3 regions of the Paenibacillus sp. PL2-23 genome follow, and region 1 is predicted to be linked to each of the others. Evidence: riboswitches for the same ligand, from Rfam matches in the RefSeq annotation. Region 1 holds a riboswitch; each other region holds the start of a gene.
The links. A riboswitch is a leader RNA that binds a small molecule or an ion and turns the genes downstream of it on or off. The one in region 1 is predicted to bind cyclic di-AMP.
Positions count from the first base shown of each region.

Region 2: linked by a shared signal. The riboswitch ahead of AB1S56_RS23950 (C40 family peptidase) and the one ahead of AB1S56_RS17695 (hypothetical protein) in region 1 are both predicted to bind cyclic di-AMP.
Region 3: linked by a shared signal. The riboswitch ahead of AB1S56_RS09965 (TrkA family potassium uptake protein) and the one ahead of AB1S56_RS17695 (hypothetical protein) in region 1 are both predicted to bind cyclic di-AMP.

Region 1 covers NZ_CP162129.1:4,031,286-4,038,814, forward strand. Annotated here, with positions in the region: gene AB1S56_RS17665 (histidine kinase) at 1-689, opposite strand, end outside; gene AB1S56_RS17670 (CopD family protein) at 704-2,053, opposite strand; gene AB1S56_RS17675 (gamma-glutamylcyclotransferase family protein) at 2,053-2,460, opposite strand; gene AB1S56_RS17680 (Glu/Leu/Phe/Val dehydrogenase) at 2,606-3,985, shown strand; gene AB1S56_RS17685 (hypothetical protein) at 4,037-4,348, shown strand; gene AB1S56_RS17690 (aldolase catalytic domain-containing protein) at 4,421-5,380, opposite strand; cyclic di-AMP (ydaO/yuaA leader) riboswitch at 5,550-5,730, shown strand; gene AB1S56_RS17695 (hypothetical protein) at 5,735-6,184, shown strand; gene AB1S56_RS17700 (FAD-dependent oxidoreductase) at 6,270-7,529, opposite strand, start outside.
Region 2 covers NZ_CP162129.1:5,412,193-5,419,721, reverse strand. Annotated here, with positions in the region: gene AB1S56_RS23980 (flagellar motor protein MotB) at 1-637, opposite strand, end outside; gene motA (flagellar motor stator protein MotA) at 621-1,421, opposite strand; gene AB1S56_RS23970 (hypothetical protein) at 1,604-1,897, shown strand; gene AB1S56_RS23965 (EAL domain-containing protein) at 2,077-3,330, shown strand; gene AB1S56_RS23960 (GNAT family N-acetyltransferase) at 3,321-3,785, opposite strand; gene AB1S56_RS23955 (MFS transporter) at 3,895-5,127, shown strand; gene AB1S56_RS23950 (C40 family peptidase) at 5,243-5,728, opposite strand; cyclic di-AMP (ydaO/yuaA leader) riboswitch at 5,733-5,883, opposite strand; gene AB1S56_RS23945 (glutamine--tRNA ligase/YqeY domain fusion protein) at 6,123-7,529, shown strand, end outside.
Region 3 covers NZ_CP162129.1:2,386,918-2,394,446, forward strand. Annotated here, with positions in the region: gene AB1S56_RS09955 (FAD-linked oxidase C-terminal domain-containing protein) at 1-29, shown strand, start outside; gene AB1S56_RS09960 ((Fe-S)-binding protein) at 22-1,392, shown strand; cyclic di-AMP (ydaO/yuaA leader) riboswitch at 1,547-1,718, shown strand; gene AB1S56_RS09965 (TrkA family potassium uptake protein) at 1,815-2,480, shown strand; gene AB1S56_RS09970 (TrkH family potassium uptake protein) at 2,480-3,835, shown strand; gene nagZ (beta-N-acetylhexosaminidase) at 3,825-5,153, opposite strand; gene AB1S56_RS09980 (UTP--glucose-1-phosphate uridylyltransferase) at 5,211-6,221, opposite strand; gene AB1S56_RS09985 (UDP-glucose/GDP-mannose dehydrogenase family protein) at 6,434-7,529, shown strand, end outside.

The DNA of each region.
Region 1 (7,529 bases):
TCTTCAATCGTACAGCGGAAGGAGGGCGGAGCCTCCCCCTCCTCGTGAACCGCCCGCAAGACGATCTGGCTTGCGCCCGCATGCTTCTGCACGTTCATAAAGGCCTCACGGATTATAGCAAGCAGCTCCACCTTCTGGCGGCTCGTCATGGCGCTCTCATTCAGCCTGGCATCTATAGCCACCGCAATACCGGAGCCCTCCTCAAGCTCTCTGGACAGCTCCAGCACGCTTTGAAGCCATGGGGAGCGGCTTGCGGGCGGCGGACTCTGAAGCGCGGCGATAGACTGGCGCACATCCTCATAGACATGACGTACCGTATGCCGAACGCCGTCCATCACCTTGCTCACGTCCTCGGGCGATTGGGCCCTGTTCAGCTTGTCCAGCTTGACAGACAGCATAAACAGCGATTGCGAAATGCCATCATGCAGCTCTCTGGCGAGCTGCGCCCTCTCCTCGAAAGCCGCTTCCGCCACCTGCTTGCTCTTCAGCGCATCCTGCAGCGATTCCAATCTGGCGAACAAGCTTCGAACAAGCGTGAACGTTACGGCAAACACAAGTGCCGGAGCCAGCCAGTTGCCCAGCTCCATCGACACGTAGGGCAGCAGGAAGGCATGCCGCACATATTCCCACACCCCAATAACGACAGTCGGTATCCACAAGATGAGTGTCTTCAGCCACTTGTAAGACAACGTCAAGCCTCCTTCTAGTTCGAGAACGTGATTTCTCTAACGAGCGTTGTGCCATCCGATTGCGTAACAGCCAGTCTGGCGGTCCATTCACCCGTCTTCTTAAACCATAGGTTCTCCGCGCCAAAAAAATATGACAGGTAGCCCGGAAACTCGAAATCCTTCTCTGGCTGAACAACGGCAAGCGGCACATGAATCGGTGCTTCCTCCGGTCTGTCAGCTGAAACAATCTCAAGCGAAACGCTCTGCGGCTCGCCCAGCTTCTCCGGCAGCCAAAGCGTAAGGGACAATTCGTTCGGACCCGGCGCATTAGGCGACACGCGCAGCGTATAATGCAGCTCTTCACCCATTCGATGCTGATTAAACGGCTTGCCGTCAGGCATAGGACTAATCGACGTAAGAATGCCGGCTGCTGAGATAATGGCCGCCATAAGCAGGCCATCCAGCTTCAGCAAGCGACCCTTGGGCAGCTCCCTCCTCTTCGCCCGCAGCCGAAGCGCGTAGCCGGCTGCGGCGACAAGCAGCACCAGCCCTGTTTTGACAAGCAGCAGTCTGCCCCAAACCGTATGCAGGAGATAAAGCGGTGTAGGAAGGAGCAGCCAGGTCATCAGAACGCCGCTCAACGTTAAGATGGCGATCGTCAGCCAAGCCACTCCCGCGAACTGCTCCGCGAAGCGGCCCGCCTCCTTGCGATCCGCTCGCCAGAACAACAGCAGCAGCATAACGCCGCTTGCCCAGACCGCCGCGCAGGCGAGATGGACGAAATCGAACACAATCGCCAGCGAAGCGTAATCGACTGCCGCGACATGGCCTCCGAAGCTTTCGGCCGCCAGCAGCAAGCTCGCCCATACCAGCCTCACCCGTTCATTCAGCCGAATGACGCCGAACCCTGCGACCGCCAATACAAGAAGCGCCAGCCAGCCCTGTCCCGCCCTCGTCTCCACGAACAAACGAAGCCATTCCTCGCCGCCGCCGCTAATTTCGCTCACCATATGATTGGAATGAATAAAGACATACAGCAGCACAGCTACCAAAAGCGTCTTGAGAATAGGCCCCTCCCACTTCCTCAGGAGCTCCCTTTGACCGGAACCGCTGTCTCCGGCAGGTATTCTGCCTTGCAGCAGCATCGCTCCCGCAGCCAGCAGCATGGCGAAATAATACACGATCTTAACAGCTGCCAGCAGCACGCTGCGCAGGTTATCCTTCAGCGCCTCCTGCCCCGCTCCCGTCGAAGCGTGATCATGCGCGACATATATGATGTCCGGCCCCGCCGCTCCAGCGATGCCCGCATACAGGAAGAGCGCTCCTATGCCCAGCAGTGCGGCTGCCGCTCCAATTGTCCGCTTAGTCCTTGCTCGTATCATCATTATTCGTTCCTTTCCTTCCCTGCCATATAATCAGGCCAATATGACCCCTTAATCCAGGGATACCCCCGGTCGGATTCCCACATATAGGTCCAGCCCTGAACGTCAGGCTTGCTCCTGTCGCTCCTCCAGACGCGCTCGTAATCGTTGAGCTCTTCTATTCCCGCAAATTCCTCCAAAGCATCCATAGCCGCAAGCCCCTCCCGGCTTACGGTTATCCACAATCCCTGAATCGTACTGGCTTCGCCAGTCCCCGCACCGTCTCTAACGGCTGCAGGATAGGGTCCGCAATCGACCATACGTCCTGCAATCTCTCCCGGCTCCCAGCTCGTTATGAACGAGGATACCACGCTGTGATTGCATTGTCCCGGCAGCAAGGTGCCATAGATAAATACACGAATGTTCGGCATGCCCGTCCTCCCATCCCCAATGAATAGCCCTCAGACACGCGCTAGACGCTGGCCTGCTCATCATTATCCCAAATTTCAAAGATGCAGACAATATATGTTACAATCGTACGGAACAAGCTTGAATCGACAAGGAGGTTGTTAATCCATGGCAAGTCAAACCGGAGCTATCGTTCAGCATTCCTTGAACGCGCTTATGGACGATCCTTCATTCCTGCCCCAGGTGCGGGATGAGCGCCGCGCACAGGCATTCCAATCGCTTGCAGCCATTCTCTCGACTCCCAATAAGGTGCACAAAGCATTTCTGCGGATCGCGCTCGACAATGGAAACGTCGTTCGTATTCCCGCATTCCGCATCCAGCATAACGACGCGCTGGGTCCCTACAAGGGCGGAATCCGGTTCCACGAAACCGTGAACGAGGAAGAGGTCACGAATCTGGCCGCGTTGATGACATTAAAAAATGCGCTTCACGAGGTGCCCTTCGGCGGCGGCAAAGGCGGCGTCGTTATTAATCCCCGCAACTATGCCGAGAAGGAGCTTTATCAAATATGCAAGAAGTATGTGCAATACTTTGCCGACGTGCTTGGACCCGACAAGGACATCCCGGCCCCTGATATGGGTACAGGCGAAAGAGAAATGGACTGGATGATGGCGGAATACAAGAGCATCCATCCAGGCTCCCCATACCTGGGCAGCTTCACAGGCAAAAGCATCGTTAGCGGCGGCTCCCTGGGACGCCGTGAAGCGACGGGCAAAGGCGTCTACTTCTCGTTCCGTTATCTCATGCACGACTTCCTCCGCGATAACAAAGGCTGGCTGGCCGGCAGCTCCAATGTATTCGCGGCGACCGCGATCGAGCTGGCTGACAAGCCGTTGTCCATCGCTGTGCAGGGCTTCGGCAACGTAGGCTCCGTTACCGCGATGGAGGCTTACAAGTGTACAGCCCTCAGGGGCAAGGTAGTCGCCGTCAGCGATCGCAACGTGACGCTGTACAATGAGGAGGGACTCGATATTCCGGCGCTTGTCGCATACGCGGGCTTGAACCGGGGCGATCTCCCCGCCTCCGAAGCCGCGTTGCAGGAGTGCGGCGTGCGCGCGGAAATTTTGGACCGGGAAGCCGTGCTCTACTTGAACGTAAATGTGCTGTTCCTTGCCGCGCTGGAGGATCAGATCCGTCAGGATAACGTCAAGGACATTAAGGCGCGAATCATTATCGAGGGAGCGAACGCGCCCATTACCGGCGAAGCGGATGCGCAGCTGGCTGCAGGAGGCACCGTCATTATTCCCGATATACTCGCCAATGCCGGCGGCGTTATCGTCTCCTATTTCGAATGGCTGCAGGGCAGAGAAACACAGTTCTTTTCGGAAGAGGAGATTTACAAGCAGCTCTATTCCAAAATGCAAAAAACGATGAACAGCATATTGCCCGCGTATTTCGGCGACCCTAACCCGCTGCGGCAGAACTGCTACATTCATGCGGTGATGAAGCTGTCCTCCGTCCTATACAGACAAGGCAAGCTGTACTAAAGCACAAAGCGCGAGCTGCAACGCTCGCGCCTGGAACGGGGGTGGAACAACATGGACATGGAGACGATCGAGCTTCGCAGCATTACGATTCACAACGAGGCGCATTCCTTCCGCAAGCTTGGCTTCCGCAAGGCGGACCTGGTTATCGTCACGCAATATGGCGACAGGCTGTGGTACATTGACGCGGAAGGCGTTGATGACGACGCGCTGCTGGCGGCCTTCGGGCAGAGCGACAATATTAAGATCGACCTCGTCGCAACCGCTGAATCCGGAGAAATGTGGACCGGCACCGGCTATCTGCATCCCAACGAGCGCAATCGCGCGGCGGCGATTCGCGGCGAAGGCGTGCTGACTCGGCAATAGGGAACACATGCATGAAGAAAGGCGCTTGCCCTTCCGCAGCTGAGCTGCAGACGCGGCAAGCGCCTCTTGTCATTAGGATCTTGAAATTTCCGGCGTGGTCAGCCGATCGTAGAAATCAACGGCTTTGTCCTTGTCCTCCGAAGCGCGAAGTGCCATAGCGGAGCGTGGATGCTCGTCGAGAATGCCTGTAATCATGTAAGGAATGATATAGCCCCACTCCTCCTTCTCGCGAAGCGGAATCATAAATTTCTCGATCATATCGAGAACGGGACGCACATTGTATTTCGGATTCTTCAGCTCCGATACCAGCAGCTCCGTGTTGCAGTTGCCGGCAGCGCGGCCCATGCCGTATACGGACGAATCCAGCAGCTCGACGCCTTTGTTAGCCGCAACCAGCGTGTTGGCGAACGCCAGCTGAAGATTGTTGTGCGCATGAATGCCCAGACGCTTGTTCGGCAGATGCTGCTGGAACTTGTCTACCAGATAGCTGAAGTCTTCCGGCTTCAGGCTGCCGTAGGAATCCACGATGTAGACAACGTCAACGACGCTATCGTTGATTTGCTGGAACGCTTCCACCAGCTGATTCTCCATGACGTTCGACAGTGCCATAATATTCAGTGTTGTCTCGTAGCCGCGGTCATGGAATACCTGCACAAGCTCAAGCGCCTTGTCCACATCCTGAATATAGCAGGCGACGCGAATGAGATCCAGAAGGCTCTCGCTGCGCGGCAGAATGTCGTTCTCGTCCACACGCCCGATATCAACCAGCGCCGATAGCTTGGTGTTGCCTTTGTTAGGGATTACCTTGCGCAGGAAATCGTCGTTCAGGAACCGCCAAGGACCCGCGCTGTCTGCGCCCTTGAGCAGCTTCGGCGAGTTCTTGTATCCGATCTCCATATAATCCACGCCAGCTTCATTCAAGCTATTATAAAGGTGCTGGACAAACTCGACGCTGAAATCCCAGTTATTGACGAGTCCGCCATCACGAATTGTACAATCGACTATCTTGCAATGACTAGTTTTCGAATGCATGTTTGCTGCTCCTTTGATTTGAACCTAAGTTCATTTTATCTACCATCATACTTGAAAAAGCGCGGGAACGCAAAGCAATATTGTCGCTTTTTGGATATTATCGTCAGCACCTTGTCCATCTGCCTATATAGCCATTTACAAACCGTTGCTTTAGAGCTAAAATATTATGTAAACATTATCGCTTAATTTTTCCTTTTGGAAAAAGCGGGGGAACCAAAGCGAGCTCGGGGCCGCAGTCGCGTCGGCCGATACGCTCGCAAGGGGTGAATCCGGGGATTTGTACCCCCGGTAGGGTCTACTCTCTAGCCCGAATCCGACAGCTAACCTCGTATGCGGACAAAGGAGAGATGTCTTATGTTGTCAGTATCCCTGCAAGATTCCTCGTTCCCTTCGGATCAGCCCCAGTTCGTCAGCGTTTCCCGCATCGAGGTTTTTGTCATTCCCGCACTTGCCGTTGATTCAGCCGGTTACCGCGTCTGTCTGCGATTAAGCAGCGACCTGGGCTACGGGTGGAGCGAGCATTTTGTGAGCGAGTGCGAGCCCAGCCTGCAGTTGGACCGGTGGAGTCCGCTGCTGCGCGGGTTTATCGGACGATTCCCGTTCGCGGCCTTGACGTCGCAGCTGACGGGGCACCTATCGCAATCCATGAATCCGGAGAATCGTGCTTACCGTCTTGTAACGGATGCCGTTCAGCAGCTGCAGAACGCAGCAGCACTGATTCGGGCAGCTGTATCTGCCGATGCTTCCCATTCCGAAGAATCCGTCCTCCAGCAGAGAGCCGTCGCTTACCTGTCTGTGGACTAGACATCTACGACCTATACGCGCAAGGAGACAAAAACCGCCTCGAAGGAGGCGGTTTTATTCGTCTTGCTAGCCATTGGTGCAGATATTAGCCCATCGCCGCCTCCGACAGCCGCGCTTCCAGCTCCCTCTCGCATGAGACACGGAAGGCCTCGGAGTAGCCCAGCAGCTCCGACATCGCTCCGATGACGGCATCCTTCCACATCCGTACCTGCTCGATGTCGAAGAAGAGGGCGCCCGTGCGGCGTATGAAGAAGTCAGCAGGGCGCAGAGCCATCTCTTCATCAATCGCATAGAGGAGAGTCGCATACAGAGCTGGCGGCAGCCCATGCCGTTCCGCGGCTGCTGCGTCTTCCCGGGCCAGCCGGAAAATCCGATCCGCATTGGCGCCATAACGCTGAGCGATAATCCGCGCCTCCTGCTTCGGAACACCGGCCTTCACTCCGGCTTCCGCGCTGCGGCTGAGGAATGCCGGCCACTTGGCCGAGCCTCCCACCTCGCCCCCGGATATAGGCAGATGCTTAGTCGCGCATGGCTTGAAGGTGCCCGAGCCCTCGGCCTGAAGCTCCTTCGCGAGCATGTTCACGACATTCTCCGCCATCTTGCGGTAGCCCGTCAGCTTGCCCCCGGCGATTGTGAACAGTCCCGAAGGGGAGCGGAATATTTCGTCCTTCCGAGATACCTCAGACGCCGATTTGCCTTCCTCATAAATAAGCGGTCGAAGTCCTGCCCAGCTGGACTCTACGTCCTCCGGCTTCAGCTGTAGACCGGGGAACATACCATTCACAGCATGAAGCACGTAGTCACGATCCGAAGCCTCCATAGCCGGATTCACGAGATCCTGATCGTAATCGGTATCCGTCGTGCCCGCATACGTCTTCCCGTCGCGAGGTATCGCGAATATCATTCGGCCGTCAGGCGTATCGAAATAAACAGCCTGTTGCAGCGGAAACCGCGTTCCATCGAACACCAAGTGAACGCCTTTGGTAAGCCTCAGCGTCTTCCCTTTCCGCGAACGGTCGAGCTCCCGCAAGGAATCCACCCAGGGACCTGCGGCATTTACGATTTTTTTGGCGCGAATAATCACTTCTTCTCCTGTGACAGCATCCAGCGCGGTAACGCCCGACAGCCGGCCGTTCTCGTAGTGGAACTGCTCCGCCTTCATATAATTAGTCGCAACCGCCCCGTGCTCAACCGCCTTCTTCAGCACCTCTAGCGTCAATCGCGCATCGTCAGTGCGATACTCGACATAATAACCGCCGCCAATCAGGCCATCCCGCTTCAGCAGCGGCTCCTTCGCCAAGGCTTCATTCGCGCTAAGCATGCTGCGGCGCTCACCCCGCTTCAC
Region 2 (7,529 bases), 1.4 Mb from region 1:
AGTTGGAGCGGAATTCGGAGCGGCCAACAGGTGTGTTGTCCGTATGGCCGGCGACGATGATCTTATAATTGGGATATTCCTGCAGCATCTTGGCGATCGCAACAGCAAGCGCCCTGGACTCCTGCTTCACTGTAGCTTGTCCCGGCGAGAACAGCGCATTGTCGCTAATGGTAATGAGGAGCTGCGACATGTTGAGCTTCGTCTCAAGATCCGAGGTCAGCCCTTCCTTCTCGATATAAGCGTCGATCTTCTTCTTCAGATCCTCAAGCTCCGCCTGCTCCCGCTTGATCAGCTCCTGCAGATCGGCCTCCTCCTGGGAGACCGCAGCCTTGTTGGTATTGTCCTCCGGCTGCTTGTTGGCTTCGGACTTGTCTTTGTCGTCGGCGTTCTGATCGTTCTTCTTGGGGTCTGAGCCCTCCTGGATGATCGCGGGAAAATCAAGGATACCCGCGCCGCTGTTGTTGAAGGCGACGCTGAATGCCTGGGACATCTGTTCAAACTTCTTGATATCGACAGTGTTCATGGCGTATAACACGATGAACAGCGCCAGGAGCAAGGTGAGCAGGTCGGCGTAAGGAATCAGCCACGATTCGTCTACATGCTCTTCGTGGTCGTCATGCTTATGCTTTTTGCTCATCGGCTGCGCCCTCCTTCTCGGCCATCTTCCTCCGTTCAGTTGGCGTCAGGAAGACGGACAGCTTCTGGTGGATCGCGATGGTCGAGACACCCGATTGGATGGATAGCAGGCCCTCGAGCATCATTAAGCGGATTTGAATCTCGCGCTTGGAGATACGCTTCAGCTTGTTGGCGATGGGATGCCACAGGACATAACCTGTGAAGATACCGAGCAGAGTCGCGATGAACGCGCCCGCGATAGCGTGAGCGAGCTTGCCCATGTCGCTCATATCGGCCAGGGCGGCCACGAGGCCGACAACGGCCCCCAGTACGCCCAGCGTCGGAGCGTAAGTGCCTGCCTGCGTGAAGATCAGCGCGCCAGCCTTGTGGCGTTCCTCCGTGGCTGAAATATCCTCAAGCAGCACATCGCGGACAAGGTCCTGGTCGTTGCCGTCAATAATCATACGCATGCCGTTGCGGAGGAAATCGTCTTCGATCTCGTCGACCTTCGCTTCCAGAGCGAGCAGCCCTTCGCGGCGTGTGATGGAAGCCCACTCCATAAATCGGACGATCAGATCCTCGCGGGACGGCAGCTTGGGCTCGGAGAATACGATCTTGAACAGCTTGCCGAGCTTGCTCAGCTCGGACATGGGGAATGCGATTAGAATAGAGGCGGAGGTACCCACCAGAATGATCATATAGGCAGCGGGATTAAGCAGTGAGGATAGATGCGCGCCCTTCAGCACCATCCCGCCAAGTATCGCGACAAGACCAACTATGATACCAATAACCGTTGAATTTTTCATCATGCACCCCGTCCAGTATGTTTGATTTCTATTATTTCTTGATGGAAAAGTCCGCGCCAGTGGAGCGCCCCGAGACCTTTCAGCGTTGACTACTTCTATTTATATCGTCAAAAGGGTATTCTGAGATTATAGTGACGGTTCAAAAAGTACACTTTTCATCATGAGAAGGAGTGGTATGGATAATGGGAGTGCGCCATGCGAGGGAATATGCTGATATTTTGAAGGAGCTGACGGAGGCTGTCGGCCAAATTGACGGCAGCTATACGTTTTTTGAGATGGAGCAGGAGGAGTGGGCCGTGCTGGGCGAGGAGGATCGCCGAGAGGTGATGGAGGCGCTCGCGGACGATGTGTTCTACGGGCTCGGCGAGCAGTCCGAGATCGGAGTGGGCAGCGGCGTTGTCATCTATAACAGCAAGCATCATGTCATTGAGGTGTCCCAGGGGGACAACGTTATTCAGATCGTCCGGCTGATCTAGCAGCAAGCGGGGTGGGAGCATTAGCGGCAATTCGTGCCCCTGATGCTCCTAGCTCGTTTGGCGGCAAAAACGTGCGAATCATGTCGAATCTTTACAAGATGCATGCCCTCCAGTACAATGAGAGAACAAAATAATGGTAGATTTATTGACACGCACGTGACACTTTTAGGAGGGCTCCTATGTCAGTCTTTCCAATCCACGAACCGCTGCCCCTGTCGCTAGGGCTGAACAACGAGATGCTGACTCCGTATTATCAGCCCATTATCGCTCTTGATACGGGGCGAATTATCGGCTACGAGGTGCTGGCCAGAGCGGTGGGCGAGGGTACCGTACGCAGTCTCGGGCCGTTCTTCGGCAATCCGTCCATCCCTTCCGACGATCATTTGACAGTCGACCGTATCATCCGGGAGCAGGCTATCGCTAGATTGGGGCAGGAGGAGGACCCTCCTTTATTATTTATCAATTTGAAGCCTGGCTGGATATACAACACCGGCGAGTCGGGCGAGCTATATACGCTGACGCTGCTGGAGAGGCTTGGAGTCGATCCCCGGCACATTGTCATTGAAATTACCGAGGAGAGCTTCGGCGGCTCTATGGAGGTGCTCCGCCTCGTCGTGGATCGGTATCGCAAGAAGGGCTGCCTGATTGCCATTGACGATGTGGGGAGCGGCTTCAGCAACATGGACCGGATCGCGCAGCTTCAGCCGAATTTGTTGAAGATTGATGTGCATATGGTGAAGAGAAGCGCCACCCATAACGGCTACTTCGGCGTGCTGCGCTCCTTCTCGGATTTGGCGGAGCAGATTGGCGCCTCGCTGCTGTTCGAAGGGGTAGAGACAAGAGATGATCTGGAGCGGGCGATCGGCTCCGGCGCTCGTTACGTGCAGGGCTTCTTCTTCGCCAAGGCGGAAGCGAATTTCCAGGAGCCGAAGCGATTCTCCTCCATCATCGAGAATGAGCTTAAGCAATATATGAAGCAATACGCGGTATCGGAGAAGCTCTGGCACAGCCAGGCGGAGCTGCTGGTGGAGCAGCTGCTGGCCTCCGTTCGCCCGCTTGAGGACGGGGCCGACCCAGACCTCTGGATCGCACAGCTGCTGCCGAGGCTGCACGAGCGGTGTATCCGCGTCTACTTATGCAATGAGGAAGGCATCCAGCTGTCAGCCAACTACATACGAGGAGGTCTGGGGGCATGGCGCCGCGATGATCGGTTCCGGGATGCGAATTGGAGCTGGAGGCCATATTTTGTGCCCAATGTTGCGCAGCTGCATGAACGCCGCAGATCCATTGTGTCCAAATCGTACGCGGATCTCGACACAAGGGAATGGGTGCGCACGGTGCTTATCATGGCTCGCCCTGGACATATTCTGCTCGCGGATATTCAGGATACGAGCAGTCGCCAAAGCAGCGGCAAGACGTTCGGCTACGGGTAGTAGACCATGCAATGGCATTCCTGCTCGGCGCCCTTCACAGGCCGCATATAGGTATCCTCGATCCGGAAGCCAGCCTTCTCATAGGCCCGGATCGCGCGGCTGTTCCAGACGAACACCTCGAGATCAATCTGGGCGCCGTGCGAGCTTCGCAGCGCTTCCTGGGCAATCGTACGGACAAGGCGTTCTCCGAGACCCCGTCCGCATAAGCCGGGGCGCAGTCCCAGGCCGAGCCTGACGACATCGCCCAGCGGGAACAGCTGCGCGTAGCCAACGAGCTCTCCGCTTGGATCCAGCACGGACCTATATTGTTGAACGCGCAGGACGGGGTCGCCGAATTCGATGCCGTCCTTCTTCATGTCCGTCCAGTCTGGCCAGTTGTAGACGTCGTAAGGCGCTTCATATCGCCAGCGGCACAGCTCGGCCGCATGAAGCTCCGACAGGGGTTCGATGGTCAACTGCCAATCCCCTGGTTTATAATGAGAAGGGTTATTAGAGTTTGTCATACAGCTATTATATCAGAGCAGCGTCGGTTCAGGCGTGGAGGAACAAGGAGAACATACGGTAATGAAAAAGCTAATGTGGCTGGGCTGCTTGTCCTATCTGGTCATCGGCATCGCGCATGTCGTTGGCGGAGCCGTTCTGGAGCAGCTCATCGACTATTATGGCCTGACGTACAGGGACGGCGGGCAATGGATTATGAACCAATTCCTCGGCTTTCTGGCGGGGGTGCTGCTTGCTCCCTCCTTGACGGCGCGAGTAGGCAAGCGTACGGCGGTCTTGATTGGACTTGGGCTGCTGACCATCGCCGAAGCGGCTTACAGCCTGCTGCTCCCTTGGGGCTGGATGCTGGCATTTGCGCCGCTTGCAGGTATCGGCTTCGGCATGACCGAGGCGATTGTGGGAGCCGCCGTCATTGATCTGGTGAAGGGCAAAGCGTCGGCGATGAGCCGGCTGGAGACATTCTTCGGCTTGGGAGCGCTTGTCATTCCGCTCACGGCTGCTTATTTGATTCAGCTCCATATATGGCAGCTGTCCTTCCCGATCCTATCGGCCATGGCCGGCATCACTTTCGTGCTATGGCTGACGATGTCCTTCGGCGCTCTGGAGGACAGCTTGGGTATGAGGTGGACAGCGGCGTCAGCCGAGGCGGAGGGTAAGAAGGCGGCTTCTCCCTCCGACGCGAGGACGTCCCTGGCTCCCGTTCACGCCAGAGGCTGGCTGGGCTATTCGTCGCGTTCGCTGCCGTTCCTTATCATGAGCGCGCTCTTCTTCCTGGTATACGTCGGTGTGGAGATGAGCTTCTCGAATTACCTTCCCTCTATCCTAATCGAGCGTATGGGCATGGAGGAGGCTTCGGCCGCCGCGGCGCTGAGCTTGTTCTGGGGGTCGGTCGTGCTGGGGCGATTGTTCGCGGGAGTGCTGGCCGATCGGATAGGGCATGGCCGTTATCTGGCGCTGTTCACTGCTGGGGCGACCCTGGCCTTCGGAGGCTTGGCGGTATCGGCAACGGAGGGGATGGCTCTCATCTTAATTGGATTGATCGGCTTATGCTTCTCCGGCATATTCGGCATTGCGCTCGTGTATGCGAATGGCTTGCTTCCTGGCATGACGGAGCGAACGACGAGCTTGCTGGTGGCGCTGGGCGGCTTGGGCGGAGCCCTGCTGCCCCGGCTAACGGGCTGGCTGATGGACAGCTATCCCGTTGGGACGACTATTCAGAGCCTGGCAGGCTCAGTCGTGTTGATGCTTATGGTCCTGCTGCTGATGCTGGCGCTTGGACGAAGACTGCGGAATTAATGGGAAGACAAGAAGGCTGCTCTATCGCTGGGACGATAGAGCAGCCTTCTTCAGATTCCTGCGGAGCATCCAAGCGGGCGCCTTCCCTAGGAAGGCGCCCGCTGTGTACGATGGCTTATTGTGTTGCTTGCGTGAACGTCTTGAACGTCTCTTCATCCATTACGCGGCGCGCGGTAACGAAGCGCGACTTGTAGTAAGAGGATTCAAGCTTGTCGACTGTTACGCCCTTACTAGTGGAGGCATGAGCGAAGCTGCCGTCTCCAACGTAGATGCCAACATGCGAGATGCCGCCGTTGTTGTGGCCGCTTGTGTCGAAGAAGACAAGATCTCCTGGCTGCAGATCAGCCTTCGCTACCTTGGTGCCAACGGACGCTTGATCTACCGATCTGCGCGGGAGGTCCAAGCCCATCTTCCCGAATACGTATCCCGTGAATCCGGAGCAGTCAAAGCCCTTCACGGATGTGCCGCCATACGAATATCTCGTGCCAATTAAGTCGTCGATAATGCCGTCCATCTTGGAAGCGCTTGCGAATACGCTTCCCGCCTGGAATGCGAGCAGCAGAACGAGGCCCGCAAGGATCATGCTTACTTTCTTCTTCAATTGGTGGAGCTCCTTCCGGTGCCTACGAGGTTAGCTGTGGGGTTCGGTTGAAGGTTCCCTATGATCTCCAAGGCGTTCAGCGAGCCGAACGTCGAGATCAATTCACCCAGAGTGGTTCCCCCGTTTCCCGATCGGGAATTAGGCAGTATGATTAAACAACTTAAGGTCTACTATAATGGCAAATTGTAGATTCGTGTTGAAAGTGAGAGGATTCTAATAAAACAAATGTTATAAAACGCAGTAAAGCGGGTATATGTTGCAGCCGGTAACGAATATACTGCGAAGCAGACAAGCTGCGACGGCGTTTGGCACGTGTAATTTCCCCATAATTTGTGTATTATAAATAGATAACGAAATTCGTAATGGGAAAGGTTGGTCGCGGGTGGAGAGCGCTGTGGAGAACAAGACATCATCCTCAAACTTTATTAAAAACATCGTCGTGGAAGATTTAAAGAGCGGCCGCGTGCAGGAAGTCATCACGCGATTCCCGCCGGAGCCGAACGGCTACCTGCATATCGGACACGCCAAGTCGATCTGTCTGAATTTCGAGCTGGCTGACGAGTTCAAGGGCAAGACGAACCTTCGTTTCGATGATACGAATCCGGTGAAAGAAGATACGGAATATGTGGAGTCCATTCAAGAAGATGTGAAGTGGCTCGGCTTCGACTGGGAGGAGCTCCGCTTCGCTTCCGATTATTTCGAGGAGCTGTACAATCGCGCGGTGCTGCTGATCAAGAAGGGCAAGGCGTACGTCTGCGATCTGACGGCTGAGCAGACGCGCGAGATGAGAGGCACATTGACGGAGCCGGGCAAGGAGAGCCCTTACCGGAATCGCGGCGTGGAGGAGAATCTCGATCTGTTCGCGCGCATGCGCGCGGGCGAGTTCAAGGACGGCGAGCGTGTGCTTCGCGCCAAGATCGATATGGCTTCGCCCAATATGACGATGCGCGACCCGGTGCTGTATCGGATCTCGCATTCGCATCACCACCGCACAGGGGATGCGTGGTGCATCTATCCCATGTACGATTACGCGCATCCGCTAAGCGACGCAATCGAGGGTATTACGCACTCCATATGCACGCTGGAATTCGAGGACCATCGACCGCTGTACGACTGGGCGATCGCGGAGTGCGAGATGGAGGCACAGCCGCGGCAATACGAGTTCGCGCGGCTGAACCTGACCAATACGGTCATGAGCAAGCGCTACCTGAAGCAGCTGGTAGATGAGGGCGTCGTCAGCGGCTGGGATGATCCGCGTATGCCGACGATCAGCGGCCTGCGCCGCAAGGGCTATACGCCGGAAGCGCTCCGCGCGTTCTGCCGCGAGATCGGTGTGGCGAAGAGCAACAGCGTGGTGGATGAGCGGAACCTGGAATATTTTATCCGGGAGGATCTGAAGCTGAAGGCTCTGCGCACGATGGCGGTGCTGCGGCCTCTGAAGGTCGTCATCACGAATTATCCAGAGGGACAGGTCGAGCTGCTGGAGGCGGAGAACAACGCGGAGAATGAAGAGATGGGCACGCGCCAAATTCCGTTCTCGCGCGAGATTTATATCGAGCAGGACGACTTCATGGAGAATCCGCCCAGCAAGTACTTCCGTCTGTTCCCGGGCAACGAGGTGCGCCTGAAGCACGCGTATTTCATTACGTGCCAAGAGGTCATCAAGGACGAGAACGGTGAAGTGATCGAGCTTCGCTGCACGTACGATCCCAAGACAAAGAGCGGCAGCGGCTTCAGTGAGCGCAAGGTGAAGGGCACCATCCACTGGGTGGAGGCGTCGGGGGCCGTTCCGGCTGAATTC
Region 3 (7,529 bases), 1.6 Mb from region 1:
AAAAAAGGGTGGTCATTCAGCATGGCTGAAATAAATATCAGACGAAAACCGAATATCCAGCATGCGAATCCTCTGGCGCAGACGCTGCTGAACAAGCTGGATTATGATCAGCTCACGAATTGTATGCGCTGCGGCTTTTGTCTTCCGGCTTGTCCCACCTTCCGGGAGACGGGCATTGAGCCGGAATCCCCTCGCGGCAGAATCGCACTGATGAAGGCGGTCGCCGACGGGTTAATGGATCCGGACCAGGCGTTCCAGGATCAGATGAATCATTGCCTGGGTTGCCGCGCCTGCGAGCCGGCTTGTCCAGCCGACGTCAAATACGGGGCGCTGATCGAGCAGACCAGAGACGCCATTGAGGCTCATGCGGAGCACCGCGCCCCTGTCGCAGGCTTACGTAAGCTGATGTTCCGCGGCGTATTCCCGAAGCGGGCAAGCTTGAAGCTGCTGGGCGGCTCCATGGCGTTGTATCAGAAGTCGGGGCTGCGCAAGCTGGCCAGAGGAAGCGGGATCATGAAGCTGCTGCCGGAGCATCTGCGCGAGATGGAGCGTATATTGCCTGACGCAACATCGAAGGGTGTTGTGGAGCGGCTCGGCTCGTTCTACCCTGCCAAGGGAGAGCCGATTGCCAAGGTCGCGCTGTTCCGGGGCTGCATAATGGACGTGATGTTCGCGGGCACCAACGTCAATACGGTGAAGCTGCTGTCAGAGGCGGGCTTTGATGTTGTGATTCCGGAGTCGCAGGCCTGCTGCGGCGCCTTGCACGCGCATAGCGGTGAGCTGGCCGAGGCTCGGTCGCTGGCGAAAAACAATATTGCGGCGTTCCGGGAAGCGGGAGTTTCGTATATTGTTTCCAACGCGGGCGGCTGCGGCGCGCTGCTGGTGGAATACGATCATCTTCTGCAGGAGGAGCGGGACGAGAGGCTTAGAGAGGACGCCAGGTGGTTCGCCTCCCGCGTTATTGACGTGAGCAGCTTGATTATGGAGCGGGGGCGTGTGCCACGCTTCACGGAGGGTTCCGGCGAGGCTGGCGCCATCGCGATTACCTATCAGGATTCCTGCCACCTGCGCAACGTGATGAAGAGCTCAGACGCGCCCCGGAAGCTTCTCCGAAGCGTGGAGGGTGCCGCATACACGGAGATGAAGGAGGCGGATCGCTGCTGCGGCTCCGCAGGCATCTACAACGTAACCCAGCCGGAGATGGCGGGACAACTACTGAAGCACAAGATGGAGCATGCTTCGGCTACCCAAGCGCGTTATATGCTGACGAGCAATCCCGGCTGTCTGCTTCAGATGAAGCTCGGCATCCAGAAGCATGCTCCGGAGACGCATATGGAAGCCCTTCATATTGTGGATTATTTGCATGAGCGCCTTCAGCCTGCTTCTACATGAAAAACGGCAAAAAAACGAAATAATTAAAGCTTGCGTGCCCAATGCCTGAATGTAAGCGCTGCAAGCTTCGTTTTTTTATCGGAATCCGCTTATTGCGAACGGGAATCGACTTTTACAATATGGCAAGAAAGGAGTAGCATAGGCTCATAACCGAATAAGTGAAACGCTGAGTTTTCCGAAAGGAAAAGCGGGGGAACCAAAGTGGCGCTTACGCAACGATTGAACGATACATTGCGCCGTCACAGGGGTGAATCCATTTGTATGGTAGGGAGAGCTCGACTCCCGAATCCGACAGCTAACCTCGTAAGCGTTGCTCGAGAGATAAAGGCGTTCACTTGTGACCTATGTTACCTAGACCACAGAGAGCTTGTTTCTCTGTGGTCTTTTTGCTGTTGTGAATTGAGGAGAAGAGAGGCCTGGCGATGATGAGGAAGCAATTTGTGGTAATTGGCTTGGGCAGGTTCGGAGGCAGCGTCACCAGGACGCTGCTGTCCATGGGCCACGAGGTTATGGGCATTGACAAGGACGAGAGGATTGTGCAGGAGTTCGCCTCCGTTATGACGGAAGTGTTCCAGGCGGATTCTACAGACGAAAATTTGATGCGAAAGCTTGGCGTCCGCAATATGGATCATGCCATCGTGGCGATTGGAGAGGATCTGCAGTCCAGTATTCTGACGACGCTGATCTTGAAGGATCTGGGGCTCAGGACGGTGACGGCCAAGGCGACAAGCGACTACCATCAGCGCATGCTGGAGGGTGTTGGCGCCGATCATATCGTACACCCGGAGCGGGATACCGGCATCAGGGTTGCTCATCAGGTAACCTCCAAAAATATGATCGAATATGTGGAGCTCTCCCCCGAGCACAGTCTAGTGGAGGTGCTTGCGCCGTCCACATTCAACAGCAAAACGTTAAAAACGTTAAATTTTCGAGCCAAATACGGCTGCTCCGTTATGGCGATCCGCAGAAAGCGGGGCGAGCTGATCGTATCCCCTTATGCCGATGAGGTCATTTTTGAGGGCGATATGCTTGTCGTCATTGGCAATAATAAGGATATTCAGCGTTTCGAGAGAGCGCTTGAGGATTAATGGGGGCCATTATGGACATTGCGGGCTTACGGAACAAAAGGGGGCTGAATCCGCATCAGTGGACGATTATTGGCTTTGCGGCCATTATAGCGGCGGGCGCGCTGCTGCTGGCGCTTCCGGTGTCGTCGGCAGACGGAGAATCCGTCGGCTTGCTGGACGCCCTCTTCACCGCGACATCGGCCGTTTGCGTCACCGGACTGACAGTTATTGATACGGGAACGTCCTTCTCATTGTTCGGACAATACGTCATTATGCTGCTTATCCAGATCGGCGGTATGGGCTTTATGGCTTATGGGGTTATTATTGCCTTATTGCTGGGCAAACGAATTGGACTCAAGCACCGTGTATTCATCCAGGAATCCACCAAATCGACCTCCATTAAAGGGCTGGTCAAGCTGGTCAAGGCGATTGTGCTGATTACCTTCTCATTCGAGGCAGCCGGCGCCGCGCTGCTGTGGCTACGATGGATGCCGGAGCTGGGAGCGGGGCAAGCGGCTTATTATGCCGTCTTCCACGCGGTTTCAGCCTTCAACAACGCCGGCTTCGGGCTTTGGCCGGACAGTCTCGTCGGTTATGCAGGGGATCCTATCGTGAATCTGGCCATTACGAGCCTATTCATCATGGGCGGCATCGGATTTATTGTTATTGTGGATGTGTATCGCAAAAGAAGCTGGAGCCGCTTCTCGCTTCATACCAAGATTGTGCTGCTTATAACAGCGATGCTGTCAGGTGGAGGGTTTCTGGTCATACTGGGGCTTGAGCTGCTTAACCCCGCTGTGTTCGGCGCCCTGAGCTGGCCCGAGAAGCTGTGGGCCGCTTATTTCCAAAGCGTAACGACTAGAACCGCAGGCTTTAATACGGTCGATTTGACGGGAATGCTGGCCGCTTCGCAATTTTTGATGATCTTTTTGATGTTTATTGGCGCCTCCTCCGGCTCCACGGGCGGGGGGATCAAAACCAATACGTTTATGGTGCTGCTTGTGGCGATGTACAGCAGCATTCGCGGACGCCGCCAGATTCATGTGTTCAACCGAAGAATATCGACCGAAATTGTGCTGAGCGCCTTGTCCGTTATTATCATTTCGCTAGGGCTCGTATTAACGGTTTCCTTCTTGCTCTCCATTACGGAAGCCGGCCAGCCATTTCTTAGTCTGCTGTTCGAGGCGACCTCCGCATTCGCTACGGTAGGCATGACGATCGGGGTGACGCCGGAGCTTTCGCCCATTGGCAAGATCATTATTATATGTACCATGTTCGCCGGACGGCTGGGGCCGCTTACGCTTGCTTATGCGTTAGCCAGCCGGCAGCGGGATAGCAAGATCGGTTATCCGGAGGAGAAGGTGCTTATCGGCTGATAGACGATGGATGGTCATCCATAACGCTGTCCATGCGTTCATTAAGCGCCTCAGGGTCGACGGGTGGGGAAGGCTCGTCGGACAAAGCATATTGATATTTGAGTCGAAGCAAGCGCAAGAGGCTTTCATCGATTCGCTGCTCGGTCAGAATGCCTTGCTCTGCGGCCTGCTCCAGCGCTTGCAGCACCTCCAGCTGAAGCCTCTCTTCATGGCAGACGAGGAGCAGGTCGGCGCCGGCCAGCACAGACTGGACTGCCGCCTCACCCATTCCATACCCCTTGCGCAGGGCGCCCATAGTCATATCATCTGTCATGACAACACCGTCATACTGCAGCCTGTCGCGCAGAAGCTCCCTGATGACGGCAGGCGACAGCGAAGCGGGGCGCTCATCGTCCAGCTGCCGCATGAGCAGATGGCCGACCATTACGGCGTCCGCCCCTTGCCGAATGGCTTCGCGGAACGGAAGCAGCTCGAAAGACTCCAGCTCCTCCAACGATTTGTCGATAAGCGGCAGATCGAGATGGGAATCAACCGCCGTGTCTCCATGTCCCGGAAAATGCTTGACGACAGCCGCGACGCCGCCCTCCGAGAGGCCATTCATACTGGCCAGGCCATGCGCGATAACGTCCTTGGGATTGTCTCCGAACGCGCGGTCACCGATGACCGGGTTGCGCGGATTGCTGTTAATGTCAAGCACCGGCGCAAAGTTCATATTGAAGCCAAGCGCCTTCAGCTCGGTGCCAATCGCTTCGCTAATCTCACGTGTAAACGCGGGATCATTGGCGGACGCGACCTGGCGGGCTGAAGGCGTTTGCCTGAGTTCGCTGGGCAAGCGGCTCACTCGCCCGCCTTCCTGGTCAACTCCAAGCCATAATGGCACTGCATTCTCTCCGTTAGCGGTCTTCAGCTCGTTAAGAAGCGTGTTCGTCTGCTCTGCGGACTTTATATTGCTTCTGAACAGAATAAAGCCTCCCACCTTATCCTCCTGAATCATTCGGAGAGCCGATTCGTTCAGAAAAGTGCCGTCGAGCCCAACCATCACCAGCTGTCCCACCTTGGCTGTCAAATCCATCCTGCGGATGGTTTCCAGCAGCTGGTCGTCAACGGATGGCGTTGGCGTCGGAGTTGCGGCTTGGGAGGGTGCTGGCGTGACGATAGTGGACGTAGGGGCGTCGGTTATCGACGGGCGGTCAGGCTCTTCTTGGCGGTCGCGGTTCGCCAGACCGCAGCTTGCGGTAGCCAGCATAACGGCAATGGCAGCAAAGCATAAGCTTATTCGAACAATATGGGCGTGACGAAGGGTACGGACATGCGGCATCGATGGGCAGCCTCGATTCTCATGTTTTTTTTATTGTAACCGTACGCCCGAAGGGGGTCAAACCCCGCGCTTTTTCATTTGATAAGCTTTTTGCTGTATTTTGAGATAATCGGCGTCGACGCTCGTATCGTACCAGCGGTTCGTATATTCATAGCCGACAAGCGAGCTGGACAGCGCGCCAGCTGCGGAATGGCGGATGTTAGCCACAGGGGAATACGGACCATGAGCATGCGTGCAGTTCTGCTCGGTGTCCAAGCGAGAGGAAGTCATTTCCTGGGATGGAGCTGAGCGACAGGCCGCTTGCTCTGTTTGCCCTGTCGGTTTATCCGGCTGAGCGGGCTCAGGAACCGCGGGCCCCATGGACGTCGGGCATAGCCGAGTAAGCGCGTCGGTCAATTGAATTTCACCGCCGAGACCCGGCTTTGTCTGCTCCAGGCTATCGAATATATCCGGCAGCAGCAGGTAGCGTCCCATTATTGCAAGATTGGACGGCGGATTCGATTGCGGCTTCTCGATAATGGAGTCTATCGCGAATTCACGCTGGCGAAGCGGCTCTACAGAGACGACTCCATAATGCTGGAGCATATGGGAGGGCACACGCTGCAAGCCGATAATATGCGTGCCGTGCGTCTCATAGCTGCGTATTAACGGAAGCAGCATGGAGCGGCGCGACAGACTGACTTGATCTGGCAGAAGCACAGCTGCCGGCTGGCCCTCGGCGAAGGAGCGGCCTTGCAGAACGGCATGGCCAAGCCCCAGCGCTTCGTGCTGCCGAATGTAGTGGATGTGGGCCTTGGGAGGGCTGATGCTGGGGATCAGATGCTCCTTGCCGCGCCGGGCAAGGAACCACTCTATCTCAATCGATCGGTCAAAATAATCCATAATCGCTGTCTTGTGACGAGAGCAGACGATCAATATTTCCGTTATGCCGGCCAGGAGTGCTTCCTCCACAATGTAGTCAATTGTCGGCCTCCCGGCGATGGGGAACATTTCCTTCGGGACGGCTTTAGTAATCGGCAGATTTCGAATCCCATAGCCGGCAGCTGGGATGATGGCTTTATGAATCAATCGGTTCACCTCTCATGGGATTCTCGTTCACCATAGTATATCTGGTCCGCTAGGTTAATGAAGCATGTACCCCGGCAAAAAAGGGCAAGTGTACAGCCCGTTTCTCCAAGCAGCAAATGAAAAATCGGCAGACCCTGTTAAACGCCGTTTCTCTCCGGCGCCGTCCCGCACATGATGATATACAGCCAAGTTGCAAAGAGAGGATGCAGCTCATGAATATTTGTATAGTAGGGGCAGGGTATGTGGGGCTTACGACCGCTGCTGTTCTGGCCGAGCTTGGCCATCGAGTCGAGTGCGTGGACCGGGATGAGGGACGGATCGAGCGACTGAACCGTGGGATCATACCGATCTATGAGCCGGGCTTGGAGGAGCTGACGGTCCGGAACCGGCAAAGCGGTAGACTGCTCTTCTCCGCGGACGTGCCGGCATCCATGGAGAATAATGAGATGATCATGATTGCGGTCGGCACACCGTCCGGCGAAGACGGAACGGCTGATCTGGTCTATGTGAGAAGCGTTCTGCTTACGCTTGCGGGAGCGATCAAGGATTACAAGATTATTATAATGAAGAGTACTGTGCCGCCTGGCACGGGGGAGTGGGCGGAGCGCTTCCTGCTGGGACGCGATGTCCCTCCGCATAAGTTCGACATCGTATCCAACCCCGAGTTTCTGAGGGAAGGGACAGCGATATACGATACGTTGCATCCTGATCGGATCGTGATCGGCTCCTCCAGCCGCGCGGCGGCGGAGGCCGTTCGCTCGCTGTATTCCGGCATTGGGGCGGAGACGCTTATTACAGGCCGCGCAGAGGCGGAGCTGATCAAATACGGCTCCAACGCGTTCCTCGCGACCAAGCTGTCCTTCGTCAATGAGCTGGCACGGGTGTGCGAAGCGTTTGGCGCAGATATTACGACGGTATCGGCAGGCGTTGGCATGGATTCCCGCATCGGGAGCAAGTTCATGCAGGCCGGCATCGGGTATGGCGGCTCCTGCTTGCCCAAGGACGTCAGCGCCCTGATCGCAGCGTCCGCCGCGAGGGAGGAGGACTTGACCCTGCTCAAGGCCGTTGAACGCGTCAACCAAACGCAGGTCGATGTCTATGTGAGGAAGCTTGCAGCTGTTGCAGGTCCGTTAACTGAAAGCAAGCATGTGGCGGTGTGGGGAGCGACCTTCAAGGAAAATACCGATGACATTCGGCACTCGCAGGCCATTGCGCTCATGAAGCGGCTTGCCGCCATTGGCTGCAGAATCACGGCCTACGATCCCCTTGTTAAGCCTGCCATTGAAGGTGTGGAGTGGATGCCCAGCG